DNA from 4 places in the Shewanella sp. SNU WT4 genome. Region 1 is predicted to be linked to each of the others. Evidence: riboswitches for the same ligand, from Rfam matches in the RefSeq annotation. Region 1 holds a riboswitch; each other region holds the start of a gene.
The links. A riboswitch is a leader RNA that binds a small molecule or an ion and turns the genes downstream of it on or off. The one in region 1 is predicted to bind cyclic di-GMP.

Region 1 (3,902 bases):
GGCAGCATAAATAAGATCATAGCCACTCAACCTAGGCTTGAGATTACAAGCATCCCCTTGCTGAAAATGTATGTTAGCGGCTAAGTCTTGGTAGTTTAGCTGCGTTAGACTTACGCTCTTAAATTCTTGCAGCTCGCCTTCAGTGGTAATAGTCCAGCGCTTTTGTCCTTGCTCACATAAATCTATGGCTTGAGAAATAAAGCGCGCCGAAAAATCGATAGCGTCCACTTGCTGATAATGCTTAGCCAGTTCAAAACTAGCGCGCCCCACAGAGCAGCCAATATCCAGCGCCTTAAGAGTGCGGTTTGGTTCAATTTCAGCCATAACACTTGCCACTGCATTGACGCAGAAATTGGCCACACCAAAGTGGCTATCACCATAATGGAATTCTAAGTACTGGGAAATAAGCTCATCGGTTTCGTAAATATTCACTGGCTCATTGCTGGGTAATGCTTGCGCTGAGCGCACATAGCGAAAGCCTGCATGCTGATAAAAGTGCCGTCTGAAGGCGTAGCGACTGGCATGCTGCATTTCATTGCCGGTTGAAATCCAGCTGCCACCTTTAATGAGGTTATGGCGGCCATCAAAGGTTGGGGTGGAGAAGTCATCATACATGGGATGCACTTCAAAGCCGTTAAGGCCATTGATGGCGGTTTCGCTCCATTGCCAAACATTACCGATAACATCATAAAATCCTTGATGCTCAAAGCGATTGACAGGGCAAGATGAGGCAAAGTGTGCCAGACCTAAGTTGGCAGGGATTTCTTGCCAATCTTGGCTATCGCCACTGACGTTTTGGCGTAAACAATACCATTCAGCTTCTGTCGGAAGGCGTAACTGACTTTGCTGCACTTCGCTTAAGTAATGGCAAAAGGCCTTGGCTTCTAAGTAATTAACTTCTACTGGCCAGTTTAAGGGCAAAGGGATTTCTTCGGTGAGGTTGCGTTGCCACCATAGACCTTGGTGTTTACGCCAAAATCTTGGATGCTGCGCTTGGGTGTAATTTAGCCACTGCTGACCTTCTTGGGTCCACCATCTTAAGGTTTGATAACCACCCGCCTCAACAAAGGCCAGGTACTCTTGATTGCTAACTAAATAGCGACTCGCTTCAAAGTCATTCACTGTGACTGACTGCTGGCCGTACTCATTATCCCAACCATAAGTCATGTCGGTAGCGGCTTTGCCTAACGTCATAGTGCCACCGCTTTGATGCAGCAACTGATTGCTGGGCGCTAGAGCCATGCTCTCGCAAGCATGCCAGTTGCTTGAGGGCGTCACTAAATGCAGCGGCAGCTGGCGGATAATGACAGACGATGTTTCAAGATGAATTCTTTCATGCTCTATGCCCATTAATATGAGCCAAGCCGGCGATTGCGCCGTAATAGGTAAGCTCAGCGCTAGGTTATCTATGACTTGATTGACACAAGCGCTCACTTCATCGCGATAGCGCCGCACTTGACAGACGCTTGGCCAGGCATAGTGCTGACTGTTGACATCATCCCAGCTCATTTCATCCACGCCTATGGCAAACATAGACTCAAATTCAGGGTTGATACGCTCATCAATGAGGCGAGCCAGTTTAAGTTTGTTGATATAAAAAGTGGCGGTATGGCCAAAATAAAAAATCAACGGATGACGTAACGGTTCAGCCTTAAGAAAATAGGCGTCATCGGTATTGATAAGGTCGAATAACTGCTGATATTGCTGCCAAGTATGGTTGAAATAGCGCTTAATCTCGGCGCGTTTACTTTCAACATCGGTACCATCAAGAGAAACACTTTGATTGAGTGAGGTCACGAGCAATCCTTAATCTGCGTATCCGTGTGATTGAATATACACCATAGGTGATAATGATTGATGGCGATAATGTTTACGTTTATAACATCTTAATAAACATTATCAGTTGTGGGATGGCGACTCAATCTGCTTCAGTGGATTGAGTGTTTTAAAGCCTAAATTTATTTCAATATTCAAGCATGGTTAGCGCTTAAGCGTTAGTCGGCCTAAACCAGTAGATAGTGGCGATTAGTTGTTGTTTTAGCATGAAGTTAGCGAGCGAAAGGTTCGGTAGATGTGGGTTATTTGCTTTTATAAGTAAATGATTTGAGTGCGAATTATGCTATTAATCATATTTAAGCATGGTTTTAAGCTTATTTTAAGATTAAAGGTGACAATCATAACTACTTAGAGCCAAGCTTGTTGCGGCTCAAGTTATTGTAAAGGCTGATTCATCTTGTCATGAAGCTGCTTGCGATAAAGGCAAAATGCGTGAAAGCGCATGACGCAAAACCTCCGGTCTAAGTGGTGAAACCATAAGATAGCGGGGCTTCCACAGGTAGTGTTCGAGTGCAAAAACTCGCGTTACCTGTTTCTATTTGAAACGGGAAATAATGATGATAAAGAAATTAACACTGAGTGCGTTAGTCTTGGCTCTGACTGGGCTAGCTCAGCCGCTACAGGCGCAAATGGTAAACCCTGAAGCCGGTGTCGTCGTAGGCTACTGGCATAACTGGTGTGATGGCAGCGGTTACAAAGGTGGCGTAGCGCCATGCGTTAAACTAAGCGACGTTAACCCTATGTATAACGTCGTCGACATCTCTTTTATGAAGGTCTATGACACAGCTGAAGGTCGTATTCCTACCTTTCGTTTAGACCCGCAAGTGGGTTTATCAGAAGCAGAATTTATTGCTGAAATTGCCGAATTAAACCGTCAAGGCCGCGCCGTATTATTAGCCTTAGGTGGCGCCGATGCCCATATCGAATTAAAAATCGGTGATGAACAAGCCTTTGCTGATGAACTGATTCGTCTTACCGATATCTACGGTTTTGATGGTTTAGATATAGATTTAGAGCAAGCCGCGGTGACTGCTGCTGATAACCAGACGGTTATCCCAGCGGCGTTAATCATGGTGAAAGAGCACTACCGCGCTCAAGGTAAAAACTTCTTAATTACCATGGCTCCAGAATTCCCATACCTGACAACGGGTGGCAAATACGTTCCTTATTTAGAGCGTTTAGAAGGCTACTACGACTGGATCAACCCGCAGTTTTATAACCAAGGTGGCGATGGTATCTGGATTGATGGGGTAGGTTGGGTTGCTCAAAACAACGATGAACTCAAGCAAGAGTTTATCTACTACATTGCGGATTCATTAATTAACGGCAGTCGCAGTTTTTATAAGATCCCTCACGACAAGTTAGTGTTTGGTATCCCAACCAGCAACGATGCCGCGGCCACTGGCTATGTTAAAAATCCACAGCATTTATACAGCGCTTTTGAAGCCTTGAAAAACCAAGGTCAGCCGCTGCGTGGTGTTATGACTTGGTCTGTTAACTGGGATATGGGGCGTGATGCGGCTGGTAATGAATACAATGAGTCCTTCATTAAGGCTTATGGCCCATTTGTACACAGCCAAGTGCCGCCAGTACCAGAAGCGGGTAAGCCAGTATTCACAGGCTTAGGTCATGCGCGCGTGCTGCATGCCACAACATTTGATCCTATGGCAGGCGTGACTGCTATGGATACCGAAAATGGTGATTTAACCTCGCGCATTGTGATTGAAGGCCAAGTTGATACCAACACCTTAGGTGAATATGTACTGACTTATCGCGTCAGTGATAATGATGACAACGAAACTGTTGATGCCCGCAAAATTGAAGTTTATAGCGTGAAGCCTGTCTTTAGTGGATTAGATAATCGCGTCGTGCCATTAGGCGCCGCATTTGATCCCTTAGCTGATGTGACGGCATTTGATGCGGAAGATGGTGATCTTACTGCTCAAATTCAGGTTTCTGGCAAAGTGGATGTGAATACTGTCGGCCGCTACAGCTTAACTTACTCAGTGACAGACAATGCTGGTCAACAAGTGACAGCCTCGCGTCAAGTGCGCGTGACTGATGAC
Region 2 (3,902 bases), 1.7 Mb from region 1:
ATAATGTTCATTAATGACATAAATATTTTCTTCTGATGAAATGTTTACAACCCAAAATGCATAAACTCGCCAAACTTGCTAAAAATGTAGACGGTTGACGGCACGTTCAATAACAGCTTTTACACTCTTGCAAATTAAAGCAATCTACCTTCAGCATCGTACGTCCCTTGCACAGAGGAAACCCTGACGATTTACCAATAAATTACCAAATTAGGGTGGAAGCACATCTTGTTGCATGAGCAAATGGTTTCGCCAAAAACTACACTTGGATAACAAGATGCGCCAAGCTAATATCCTACAACATTCTTTACACCAATTCTGCCCAGACCTTCACCTTTACTTAATCGATTTGAAAATGCGGATTTTAACATCTGAAAATTGTTGTCATTGATCCGCGAAATCCCCCTGTTTTCGGCAGTCTTTCTTTAAAAAATTGAGTCAGAGCAGCCCTAAAGTCGCGCTTAGTTTTAAAATAAACACTATTTCTGGCATGCTCATTCATCACCTTCCACGGCCTCTCTATCGGGTTCAGATTTGGGCTGTAAGGCAGAAAATGACGCAGCGCTATCATAAGCAACGCAGCCATTTCTTTGACCTTCGTTGAGCGGTGATATCCTGCGCCATCTAAATAATCGAGTTAATTCTTAAGCTCCTGTCTATGACCCCCCTCCCTCAAGTCCATGAAGTATTACAAGCAAGGTGTAATTCGCTAGTCTCTTACGGAACAAGTGTTCGGAACAAGCAGAATACGCAACGATAATATCTCGATGTGATCGCGACCTCTATGTTACATCTAGATGAATGTGCGCTGACTAACAAAAACAAATTAAATTAAACCATACCAATCAATTACATAGGCAGAGATCACCATTGACACCAGATTAATTATTCCATATATTAATCATCAGCTAAAATTGCTGACACATTGAAAAAGGCAAACCAGTTGAAAGGCTGGGACGCAAAACCACCGGTCTAAGGGGCGTTTGTACCTATGATAGCGGGGATGCCATTGGTATCAGACTTGTCGCCTTGTGCGGCAAGTCTAGTAATGCGTGTTGCCTTATTGAATTTCTATGCTCAATAAGGAAGATATATGTTTAAAACTCGTTTCTCCCCTCTCGCCTTAGTGATAGCTAGTGCATTGGTGCCGTTAGCGGCGCAGGCCGAAGTCACTATGCAGCAAGCTGCCGAACAAACGTTTAGCGTCATTAAAGCCATGAAACAGCGCGGTGAAGCTAATGATGGCGTGATTGTTGATGGTAACAAACGCTTTATTGTCTATAACGACTATCGTTTTGAACTGCATGATGATAATTACCCTAAATTTCCTTTCCCTTATGGCGGCGAAGAAGCCCTAGCCCCTTATTATGCCGCGTTCCCATTTTTAAATGATAAATGGGACATAGTGATGAATAATAACTACGGTTTTTATTTCATTCATGATGATTTTGGCAGCATGAGTAGCGACACTCAGGGTTGTTTTGTCGAATATTTTCCAGAACCCAGTTTCAGCGAAGATAAGATAATGCGCTTTGAAAAGACTGAGTGTATCAGCGCGCCTATGATTACTGACTTTGCCCTGTCTGGCATATTTGATATTGGTGCCACTGCCACTTGGCAAGGCCATGTGGAAGGTAATCACTATCAGCTGAGTTTAAGTTCACCGTCAACTAAAACGCAAATGTTTAACGCCACCGCCCCTGAGTTCTACCTAGGTAATCTGTCACCAAACACTGATTATCAATTAGCCCTGGAAGCTTGTAATACCACAGGGTGTGTAGCCGTAGAACCGATTACACTCACCACCAAAACCAGTCAAGCGGGTTTTCATGATGGTATTCGCCACTTAAATCACCTTGATGGTGAAATTGCCGCCCATGTGTCCTTGATGCAAAGTCACAGCTTAACCGCCCCCTTTGGCAATGATGAGTTAAATGCGCCGGATGTCGTGATCAACCGTGCTGCCATGCTGCTAGTGACGCCAGAGCTTAACGACATTAACCAGTTATGGGTTGAGGTGTATTTTGAAGGCGAGCTTATCGCGCGCGAAATCATGCAGTCGCCCGCCAATCAGCCCAAAACTGACCAATACGCCGTTGACGGTCGGCCAATGGTCATTTTTGGCCATGATGTCTGGAGCTTGCCGCTTCAATGGAATTGGATGACCCCAGGCTTATCCCTTAAGTTTATCGATAATCATGGCCGCAGTTCAGAATTGGCGCAGCACAGTATTACCTTTGGCGGCGCGCCTGAGTTAGTCATCCAAAACATCGACATGGGCATGTTAACTAAGCCACGTGGCCGCAATACCATGGCTAACAATACTGCTGAACATGCCAGTGATTATTTTCAAAAAATCCCAGTATCTAAATTAGTGATGGGCCAATATGCCCCTGCCCATTTTGAAACTGTCACTATGCCTAATGGCAAAGTGTACACTGAACGCAGTGACACTGATGGTGGCTGGCATAGCGGTGATATGCGCGAAGCCATTGGTAAAGCGTTAATTTCAACGGGTATTAATAATGCTAACGTCGGCATTACTACCTCAGGGGGGTATTCACAGGCCTACAATCGCCGTTTTAACCAACTGACAGCGCACACTAATGTCGGCGTTTACACCCATCCAGACAATGGCTCAAACAAAACCGTAGTGCATGGCGGTAGCGGTGGTGGTGGCATTTTAACCTTGGAAGCAACCACAGGTAATGAATGGTCTCATGAAGTGGGACATAACTTTGGCAGAAGCCACTATCCGAGCATGGCCTCAGTGCATGATATGCAAAGCGGTTGGGGCTGGGATCAGGTATTTAACCGCTTTATCGGCAATATCGATTGGCGCGGTGCGCCAGCGATATCAAGTGCGGGCGGCGAAACCTCATTACCATATTTAGAGACATTCCGCTTTTTGCATGACGCCCAAGCCGGTGGTGAAAAGCAAAAAATTGGTTTAGTCAGTAACTTTACCCTTGAACACCCAACTCAAGCACGCCGCACGCAAGCTTGGTTAAATAGTGGCTTTAACCAAACACCTGACGGTAATTATCACTATGCCACATGGGATCAAGCGCAACAAACCTATGTAGAAGCCAACACTACAGCACCAGCACCAGTAAAAACCGGCATACCTGTGACAACCTTAGTGGGTATTTACGATCCTACGGGTGTGAACCCAAGTCAGATTTATCCAGTACTTTACGGCAACTACGGAAATGTGTTTGATTTACCACCCGCAACCGATTATGAAGCACCTGACTCAGGTCCAAGCATCAAAGGCGGCTGGAATGAATATCGCGACCTAACGCCAGAACAGTTATCCTTATCTAGCTGGAAAACCATTATCGATAATGGCAGCCATAAACGTTTGTGCCAATTTAGCTTTACCACGACTACAGCAGAAACGGTTAATTTAGTTGGTCATGTCGAACCCGCCACCAATACTTGTCGTGCGAGTGATGATATGCGTTGGAACCTTGCTGGCACATGGCAGGATATGGCATCTTTAGCTGGTGATTATTCAGTACTCTACCCTTATGGCCGTGGCAATGTTGTCTATACACCGACACCTGATATCGGTGAAGTGAAACTATGCTTACTTACTGATATCAACACTCCTAGCCATAATGGCGCGGGTTTTATTCAGGGCAACAAATGTGTTCAAATACCTGGAATAACCCATAGTAACCGCAATGCGTGGAGTTATAGCCTCAGCCAGAACCGGATTGAACAGCCACAATACACTTATGTTAATGTGTGCCGACTTGATGTGATCAGTAAAAATGGTCAGAGCATGAATTATGACTTAGCCGGCAACCGCTTAGGGGCAAATGAAAGTAATAAGTTCCACATCAACTTGCCACAGCAAGAACTCAGTAATGTAACGCTAAGTTGCCAAGACGCTG
Region 3 (3,902 bases), 1.1 Mb from region 1:
GTCTGGATGGGTGTAAACGCCGACATTAGTGTGCGCTGTCAGTTGGTTAAAACGGCGATTGTAGGCCTGTGAATACCCCCCTGAGGTAGTAATGCCGACGTTAGCATTATTAATACCCGTTGAAATTAACGCTTTACCAATGGCTTCGCGCATATCACCGCTATGCCAGCCACCATCAGTGTCACTGCGTTCAGTGTACACTTTGCCATTAGGCATAGTGACAGTTTCAAAATGGGCAGGGGCATATTGGCCCATCACTAATTTAGATACTGGGATTTTTTGAAAATAATCACTGGCATGTTCAGCAGTATTGTTAGCCATGGTATTGCGGCCACGTGGCTTAGTTAACATGCCCATGTCGATGTTTTGGATGACTAACTCAGGCGCGCCGCCAAAGGTAATACTGTGCTGCGCCAATTCTGAACTGCGGCCATGATTATCGATAAACTTAAGGGATAAGCCTGGGGTCATCCAATTCCATTGAAGCGGCAAGCTCCAGACATCATGGTCAAAAATGACCATTGGCCGACCGTCAACGGCGTATTGGTCAGTTTTGGGCTGATTGGCGGGCGACTGCATGATTTCGCGCGCGATAAGCTCGCCTTCAAAATACACCTCAACCCATAACTGGTTAATGTCGTTAAGCTCTGGCGTCACTAGCAGCATGGCAGCACGGTTGATCACGACATCCGGCGCATTTAACTCATCATTGCCAAAGGGGGCGGTTAAGCTGTGACTTTGCATCAAGGACACATGGGCGGCAATTTCACCATCAAGGTGATTTAAGTGGCGAATACCATCATGAAAACCCGCTTGACTGGTTTTGGTGGTGAGTGTAATCGGTTCTACGGCTACACACCCTGTGGTATTACAAGCTTCCAGGGCTAATTGATAATCAGTGTTTGGTGACAGATTACCTAGGTAGAACTCAGGGGCGGTGGCGTTAAACATTTGCGTTTTAGTTGACGGTGAACTTAAACTCAGCTGATAGTGATTACCTTCCACATGGCCTTGCCAAGTGGCAGTGGCACCAATATCAAATATGCCAGACAGGGCAAAGTCAGTAATCATAGGCGCGCTGATACACTCAGTCTTTTCAAAGCGCATTATCTTATCTTCGCTGAAACTGGGTTCTGGAAAATATTCGACAAAACAACCCTGAGTGTCGCTACTCATGCTGCCAAAATCATCATGAATGAAATAAAAACCGTAGTTATTATTCATCACTATGTCCCATTTATCATTTAAAAATGGGAACGCGGCATAATAAGGGGCTAGGGCTTCTTCGCCGCCATAAGGGAAAGGAAATTTAGGGTAATTATCATCATGCAGTTCAAAACGATAGTCGTTATAGACAATAAAGCGTTTGTTACCATCAACAATCACGCCATCATTAGCTTCACCGCGCTGTTTCATGGCTTTAATGACGCTAAACGTTTGTTCGGCAGCTTGCTGCATAGTGACTTCGGCCTGCGCCGCTAACGGCACCAATGCACTAGCTATCACTAAGGCGAGAGGGGAAAAACGAGTTTTAAACATATATCTTCCTTATTGAGCGTAGAAATTCAATAAGGCAACACGCATTACTAGACTTGCTGCATAAGGCGACAAGTCTGATACCAATGGCATCGCCGCTATCATAGGTACAAATGCCCCTTAGACCGGTGGTTTTGCGTCCCAGCCTTTCAACTGGTTTGCCTTTTTCAATGTGTCAGCAATTTTTGCTGGCGACCAATATATGGATTAATTAATCCAGTGCCAATGTAAGCATCTGCTTAACTAATTGATTTTGATGGCATTGCTGGTCTTGCTGATTCATCTTGGGCGCGCTAACCTCTAAAATAGCAGAAATGGCGCAAGTTAAGATGATGGTTTAACCATAGGCGCAAAAACCGAGATAGGCCAGGTTGCAATAAGTCGGTATAAGTTATGGAATGATTAATGACTTAAGCTATTAAATTCTTTCAAAATGAGTATGATATTGCACAATATGTTACCTAGCTTGGCTAGTTTCGGATGTAGGGCAATATGCAGCAATCAAGGATAGTTTTCCCGAAAACACGTTTACAGAAGCGCTTAGCGTTATGGCGACCATGGTTATATATGGTGCTATATACACTGGCCTTGTATAGCCTGATTCAAGTGGGGCTTGCGAGCAGTTTTGATGTCGGGGTTTGGCCTGGGGTTTGGGTTAAAGATGCCATTATTCAGCTGGTATTCGCGGCGCTATTATTTGTATTGTGCCGCAATTTTTTAGCTTGGGTCATAGTGTACACCAGCTTTACCTTAGTGCTGCAGGTCAGTAATGCGCTCAAGCTCATGATCTTAGGCAGCCCCATCATGCCTGATGACTTTAGTATCGTCGGCAATATGTTTCAGTTATTTAATGATTGGCGTTACTGGGCCTTATGGGCGGCGCTACTGATCCCATTTGGCGGCTTGATGGTCGCGATTGCTTGGCAGCGGCAGCGCACTTGGTTGCTACTGGCGTTATTGGTTGGGGCTGGATTTTTTTATGTTAATCAATCCAGTAGCTTACAAGCATGGTTTGATGTCCATGTGGGCGATAGGGTGTGGGATCAACCGGGTAACTATAAAGATCGCGGCTTGTTGCTGCATTTGACGGTAGAAGGCAGTCGCGTGATTGCGCGGGGTCAAACGAAAGTAACACAAGAGCAAGTGTTAGCCGCTAAAACCAGTATTTTCCCAGCGCAAGCCTTAGCTCCCGCCGCCAGCATTAGCGATAAGCGCAATGTTTATGTGTTATTGCTGGAATCCTTTTGGGATCCTATGGCGCTTGGCAACGTGGGCTTTAATCAAGACCCGTTTGACCCAAGGTTTCGCGATTTATGGCAAGCCACAGCCAATAGCACAGTGCTAGCGCCGGTATTTGGTGGTTATACGGCCAATAGTGAATTTGAAGCCTTATGCGGGTTTCCTGTCACCCAAAATGCGGTGTTTTTTGAGGGTTGGCTGCGCAATGAAGTGCCGTGCTTGCCGCGCTATTTATCCGATGCTGGCTATCAAACCATAGCTTCACACCCCAATCATGCGGGCTTTTGGAATCGGGTTAATGCTTATAATCGCGTAGGTTTTGATAAATACTGGTCGATTAATGATTTCCGCCAAGATGACATGAACCGCGAGTTTATGAGCGATGTGTCGTTATTTAATCAAGTGTGGGATAAAACGGCGGCTAATCGCGATAATGGCCAAGCGACGCTAAATTACATAGTCACTATTTTTGGACATTTGGATTATCCATTAAACGAGCGCCGCCCTGTGGTGATAAGCGCGACTGGCGCGAATGAGATGGCGGTGAAATATGCCAATCAAATGTACTACAAAACCCGTGAAATCATGGACTTTATTGCCACAGTGCAAGCGCAAGACCCACAAGCGTTAATCGTGATGTTTGGTGATCACTTACCGTTTCTTGGGCCTAATTACGACGGCTATACCCAAACTGGCGTCATTAGTGCTAATAAAGCGGATTTTAGCCCTGAGATGTTTGCCACGTCACTGCGCACGCCGTTAATTGTGATTGATGGTATTAATGGCCCGCAGCAATGGGGCGAGATTGCCTTGTATGAGTTGCCACGCCGGATTTTGGCCTTGCTCGGGGATACGCAGCAGAACTTGTTAACTGTGCTTAAATCGCCGCAAGCTGCCACTGTGCGCCCGCTCGCTGGGATCAGCATAGTGCAGCCGCCCGCCGGTGATAAAATGCTGTGCGCGCAGCAATCACAAACGCCTGAATGCCAAGTGTTTAATGAGTGGTTAGAGCAAGCACTGATTATTTCACAAGATATCTTTAGTGGCGCCCAGTGGAGCTTAGCGCCAACTCAGAAAGACTAGTTGGCCCTTTGGCTAGCTTGTGCTCAGATAATTGCTGTAGCAGC
Region 4 (3,902 bases), 1.7 Mb from region 1:
ATTTGCCTTTGATGTGGTTTATCAATTGCAGTAAATCGCAATTATGTAAAACGCAGTGATGTAAATCTAAACTAGCTTTACTGTGAGTATTCCTTAAAGGGCACCTTAATCGGGTGCCCTTTATATTTTCTTGTGAGCGTCGTTTTGACAATTTTGTAACACTTGGTCTCAAGTATTAGCCTAAGCGCACTGTGGTTTTATGTGGTTAATGGTCTGCTACATTAACCAATCTTTAACTAGGTACCAGCGATCCGCGATAAATATCACAGAAATCAGGCGCTAGCGGCTAATTTTCAGCAATATGGTGAGTTAATTGGGATCTAGGCTAGACAAGGGCTAAGACATTAGTTACAAAACTAGACTCGCCATAAACAAAGTGCAGCGTTTTGCTGCTTAAGCCAGTTTATCATCGCGACATTAATAACATAACGATAACAAGATTGGGCCTAAGTCATGAATAAGAATGATTCATTTTTTTACCGCATTGCCAATGGCAATTTGGTATTGCAAATTTTAGTGGGGATAATCGCCGGCGTTGCGCTAGCCACATGGTCACCAGAAGGTGCGGCACACGCCTCTATTTTAGGTGACTTGTTTGTGGGCGCGTTAAAAGCCATAGCTCCTTTGCTGGTGTTTATTTTGGTGGCGGCATCGATTGCTAACCACAAGCAAAATAGTAAAACCGCCATGCGCCCAATTGTGATCTTGTATTTATTTGGTACCTTCACCGCCGCCTTAACTGCCGTGGCAATGAGCTTTTTATTCCCAACAGATTTAGTACTGATTAACGCGGCAACCGGCACTACGCCGCCACAAGGCATAAGTGAGGTGCTGCACACCTTGCTGTTCAAGTTGGTCGATAACCCAGTCAATGCACTGTTAACTGGTAACTATATTGGTATTCTTACTTGGGGTGTGGGTCTAGGTTTTGCCTTAGCGCAAGCGTCACAGTCGACTAAACAAGTGTTTGCCGATATGAGCCACAGTATTTCGCAGATGGTGCGTTTTATTATCCGTTTAGCGCCACTTGGTATTTTTGGTTTAGTGTCTGCCACCTTCGCGCAAACAGGTTTTTCAGCGTTAGCGGGTTATGCCCATTTGTTGGCTGTGTTACTTGGCGTGATGGCTATTATGGCATTAGTAGTTAACCCATTAATCGTATTTGCTAAAATTCGCCGTAACCCTTATCCACTGGTGTTTCAGTGCTTACGTGAAAGTGGTATCACCGCCTTCTTTACCCGCTCAAGTGCGGCCAACATTCCAGTGAACATGGCACTTTGCTCCAAGCTTAAGCTGCATGAAGATACTTACTCAGTCTCTATTCCATTAGGTGCCACCATTAACATGGGCGGCGCGGCGATTACTATTACTGTGCTGACCTTAGCGGCAGTGCACACCTTAGGTATTCAAGTTGATATCTTTACTGCGCTGTTATTAAGTGTGGTCGCGGCAGTATCGGCGTGCGGCGCATCAGGTGTGGCGGGTGGCTCGCTGCTACTTATCCCATTAGCTTGTAGCTTATTTGGTATTAGTAATGATGTAGCCATGCAAGTAGTTGCTGTAGGCTTTATCATAGGTGTTATTCAAGATGCGGCAGAAACCGCCTTGAATAGCTCAACTGACGTGGTATTTACCGCTGCAGCCTGTGAAGCGCTAGAGCGCCAGCAAGGCTAAGTGATGTGATACAGGTTGGTTTGTCATAACGGCTATTTTTATTAAGGGCTAGTCACTAAGTGACTAGCCCTTTTGTTATTTCTTTTAGGCTAATGAGCCTCCATGACTTATCGGAATCACAGTAAACTAATTATGAGATGTTCTTCATAAGCCGTTACACCAATCTCGCCTAATTACAATAAAAGTTCCTCAATTCCAAAAGTGATTCAATGAAAATACCAGTACTTTATTATGACGCATTTTCTCTAAATAAATTGTAACAGATTCATTGGCAGGCAATGTGATAAAAAGCCTAATTTTTAGTAACGTAGGGCTGGGAAATCGAGAGTCATTTATTATTGTGGTGTAGGTCACGATTTATTGTTTTCCCAAAAAAATCAAGCTCTCATATTACTGTTACAGTATGTTACTATAGCTACAAATCTTACGTTAATGTCTGATTTTATAGAAAAAGGCAAACCAGTCGAAAGGCTGGGACGCAAAGCTTCCGGTCTAAGGGGAAACCTAAGATAGCGGGGACGCCAAAATCATAGCAATTTAATTTGCTTGCTTACGCACTTTGTTTGCCTTATTTGCATTGTCTAATAAGGAATATTCTTTGAAAACTAAACTATCCACCGCAGCGATTTTTGTTGCTTCTATGCTATCAGCAAATACATTTGCGGCTCTGCCTGGTACGCCAACTTTAGGTTGGGGTGAAACAAAATTTGCAATCATCGATATCGACCAATCAACCAGCGCCTACAACAAACTTGTTACGGTTAAAGATGCTGCTAAAGTTACCGTTAATTGGAACTTATGGAATGGTGAACTCGGTGACACTGCTAAGGTGTACTTAGACGGTGAGGAAGTTTGGAAAGGAATTTCTGTCGCAGCAGGTGAGGCTACATTTGATGTAAAAAAAGGTGGTCGCTATCAAATGCGTGTGGCCTTGTGTAATGATGAAGGTTGCTCTTATAGCCAAACTAAAGAAATTATCGTTGCTGATACTGACGGTAGCCATTTAGCGCCTCTTGAAACTAAGATGCTTGAAAATAACCGCCCATACGTTAATAAAACTGACAAGGTTGTTGGGTCGTATTTTGTTGAGTGGGGGGTGTACGGTCGCCAATTCCCAGTTGATAAGATGCCTTCTAAAAACCTAACCCACCTGTTATATGGCTTTACCCCTATGTGTGGTGGTGATGGCATTAATGACAGCCTTAAAAGTATTGAAGGTAGCTTTCAAGCCTTGCAAAAAGCATGTGAAGGTCGCGCTAATTTTGAGCTAGCCATTCATGATCCTTGGGCTGCTATTCAAAAGCCACAAGAGGGAGTCGGTGTTTTTCAAGATAGTTGTCACTCTTTGCTTAAATATTAAGCTGCATTTATTACGCCTTCTATTGGTGCTTTATCTGGGTTTAGGGTCACGGCTCCAACCGCCTCACAATTTCTCACGTCTTTAGACCAGCGAGTCGGTCTTCTTGCCTTTGCCGCTTCAAGCACTTCCTTACGCTTGGCTAAAATCGCGTTATCTAGCTGAGCATGACGTTGTCCTGGTGAGACAAAATTGAGCTGGCTGTGTTTATGCTCATCGTTGTACCACTTCACAAACTTCTCAACCCATTCTCTTGCGCCAGCTAAACTGCTAAAACCCGATTTTGGCCACTGTGGTCGGTATTTTAAGGTTTTAAATAACGACTCTGAAAAGGGGTTGTCGTTACTCACCCGCGGCCGACTTAATGATGCCGTAATACCGAGTTCTTCTAGCTTGGCTTTCATGGCCAGTGACTTCATCGGCGCCCCATTATCAGAGTGCAGCACTAATGGCGTATTAAAACATTGCTCGCGTAACATGCAGCGTTGGATTAGCGCGGCGGCGTACTCACCGCATTCTTGTTCGTGAACTTCGTAACCCACTATTTTTCTACTGTAAATATCTTCAAACATGTACAGATAATAAAACTGGCCTTTGACGGTTGAAGCCAAATAAGTGATGTCCCACGACCACACTTGATTGGGCCCATCAGCCCGATAACTTAACGGTTTACTTCGATTAACAGCAGCCTGAGTGCGACCACGATGGTTAAGTTGACCATGAGCATTTAACACTCTGTAAAAGCTTGATTCTGAGGCGATATAAATTCCGCTATCTAATAATGTCGGCACAATTTGCGACGGTGGTAAGCTGGCATATTCCTCTTGATTACACACACTTAATATCTGTTGTCGCTCATGTGCTTCGAGTT

Region 2: linked by a shared signal. The riboswitch ahead of FJQ87_RS13775 (M66 family metalloprotease) and the one ahead of FJQ87_RS03050 (immunoglobulin-like domain-containing protein) in region 1 are both predicted to bind cyclic di-GMP.
Region 3: linked by a shared signal. The riboswitch ahead of FJQ87_RS07915 (M66 family metalloprotease) and the one ahead of FJQ87_RS03050 (immunoglobulin-like domain-containing protein) in region 1 are both predicted to bind cyclic di-GMP.
Region 4: linked by a shared signal. The riboswitch ahead of FJQ87_RS13440 (chitinase N-terminal domain-containing protein) and the one ahead of FJQ87_RS03050 (immunoglobulin-like domain-containing protein) in region 1 are both predicted to bind cyclic di-GMP.

What each region holds. Positions count from the first base shown of each region.
Region 1 covers NZ_CP041151.1:674,412-678,313, forward strand. The annotation lists gene ovoA (5-histidylcysteine sulfoxide synthase) at 1-1,797, opposite strand, end outside; cyclic di-GMP riboswitch class I at 2,249-2,334, shown strand; gene FJQ87_RS03050 (immunoglobulin-like domain-containing protein) at 2,391-3,902, shown strand, end outside.
Region 2 covers NZ_CP041151.1:3,069,096-3,072,997, forward strand. The annotation lists gene FJQ87_RS13765 (J domain-containing protein) at 1-20, opposite strand, end outside; partial or broken gene FJQ87_RS13770 (transposase) at 369-628, opposite strand; cyclic di-GMP riboswitch class I at 924-1,011, shown strand; gene FJQ87_RS13775 (M66 family metalloprotease) at 1,094-3,902, shown strand, end outside.
Region 3 covers NZ_CP041151.1:1,760,641-1,764,542, forward strand. The annotation lists gene FJQ87_RS07915 (M66 family metalloprotease) at 1-1,539, opposite strand, end outside; cyclic di-GMP riboswitch class I at 1,622-1,709, opposite strand; gene FJQ87_RS07920 (LTA synthase family protein) at 2,029-3,858, shown strand.
Region 4 covers NZ_CP041151.1:3,016,352-3,020,253, reverse strand. The annotation lists gene FJQ87_RS13450 (dual specificity protein phosphatase family protein) at 1-34, shown strand, start outside; gene sstT (serine/threonine transporter SstT) at 454-1,674, shown strand; cyclic di-GMP riboswitch class I at 2,118-2,200, shown strand; partial or broken gene FJQ87_RS13440 (chitinase N-terminal domain-containing protein) at 2,315-3,028, shown strand; one part of gene FJQ87_RS13435 (IS3 family transposase) at 3,031-3,902, opposite strand, start outside.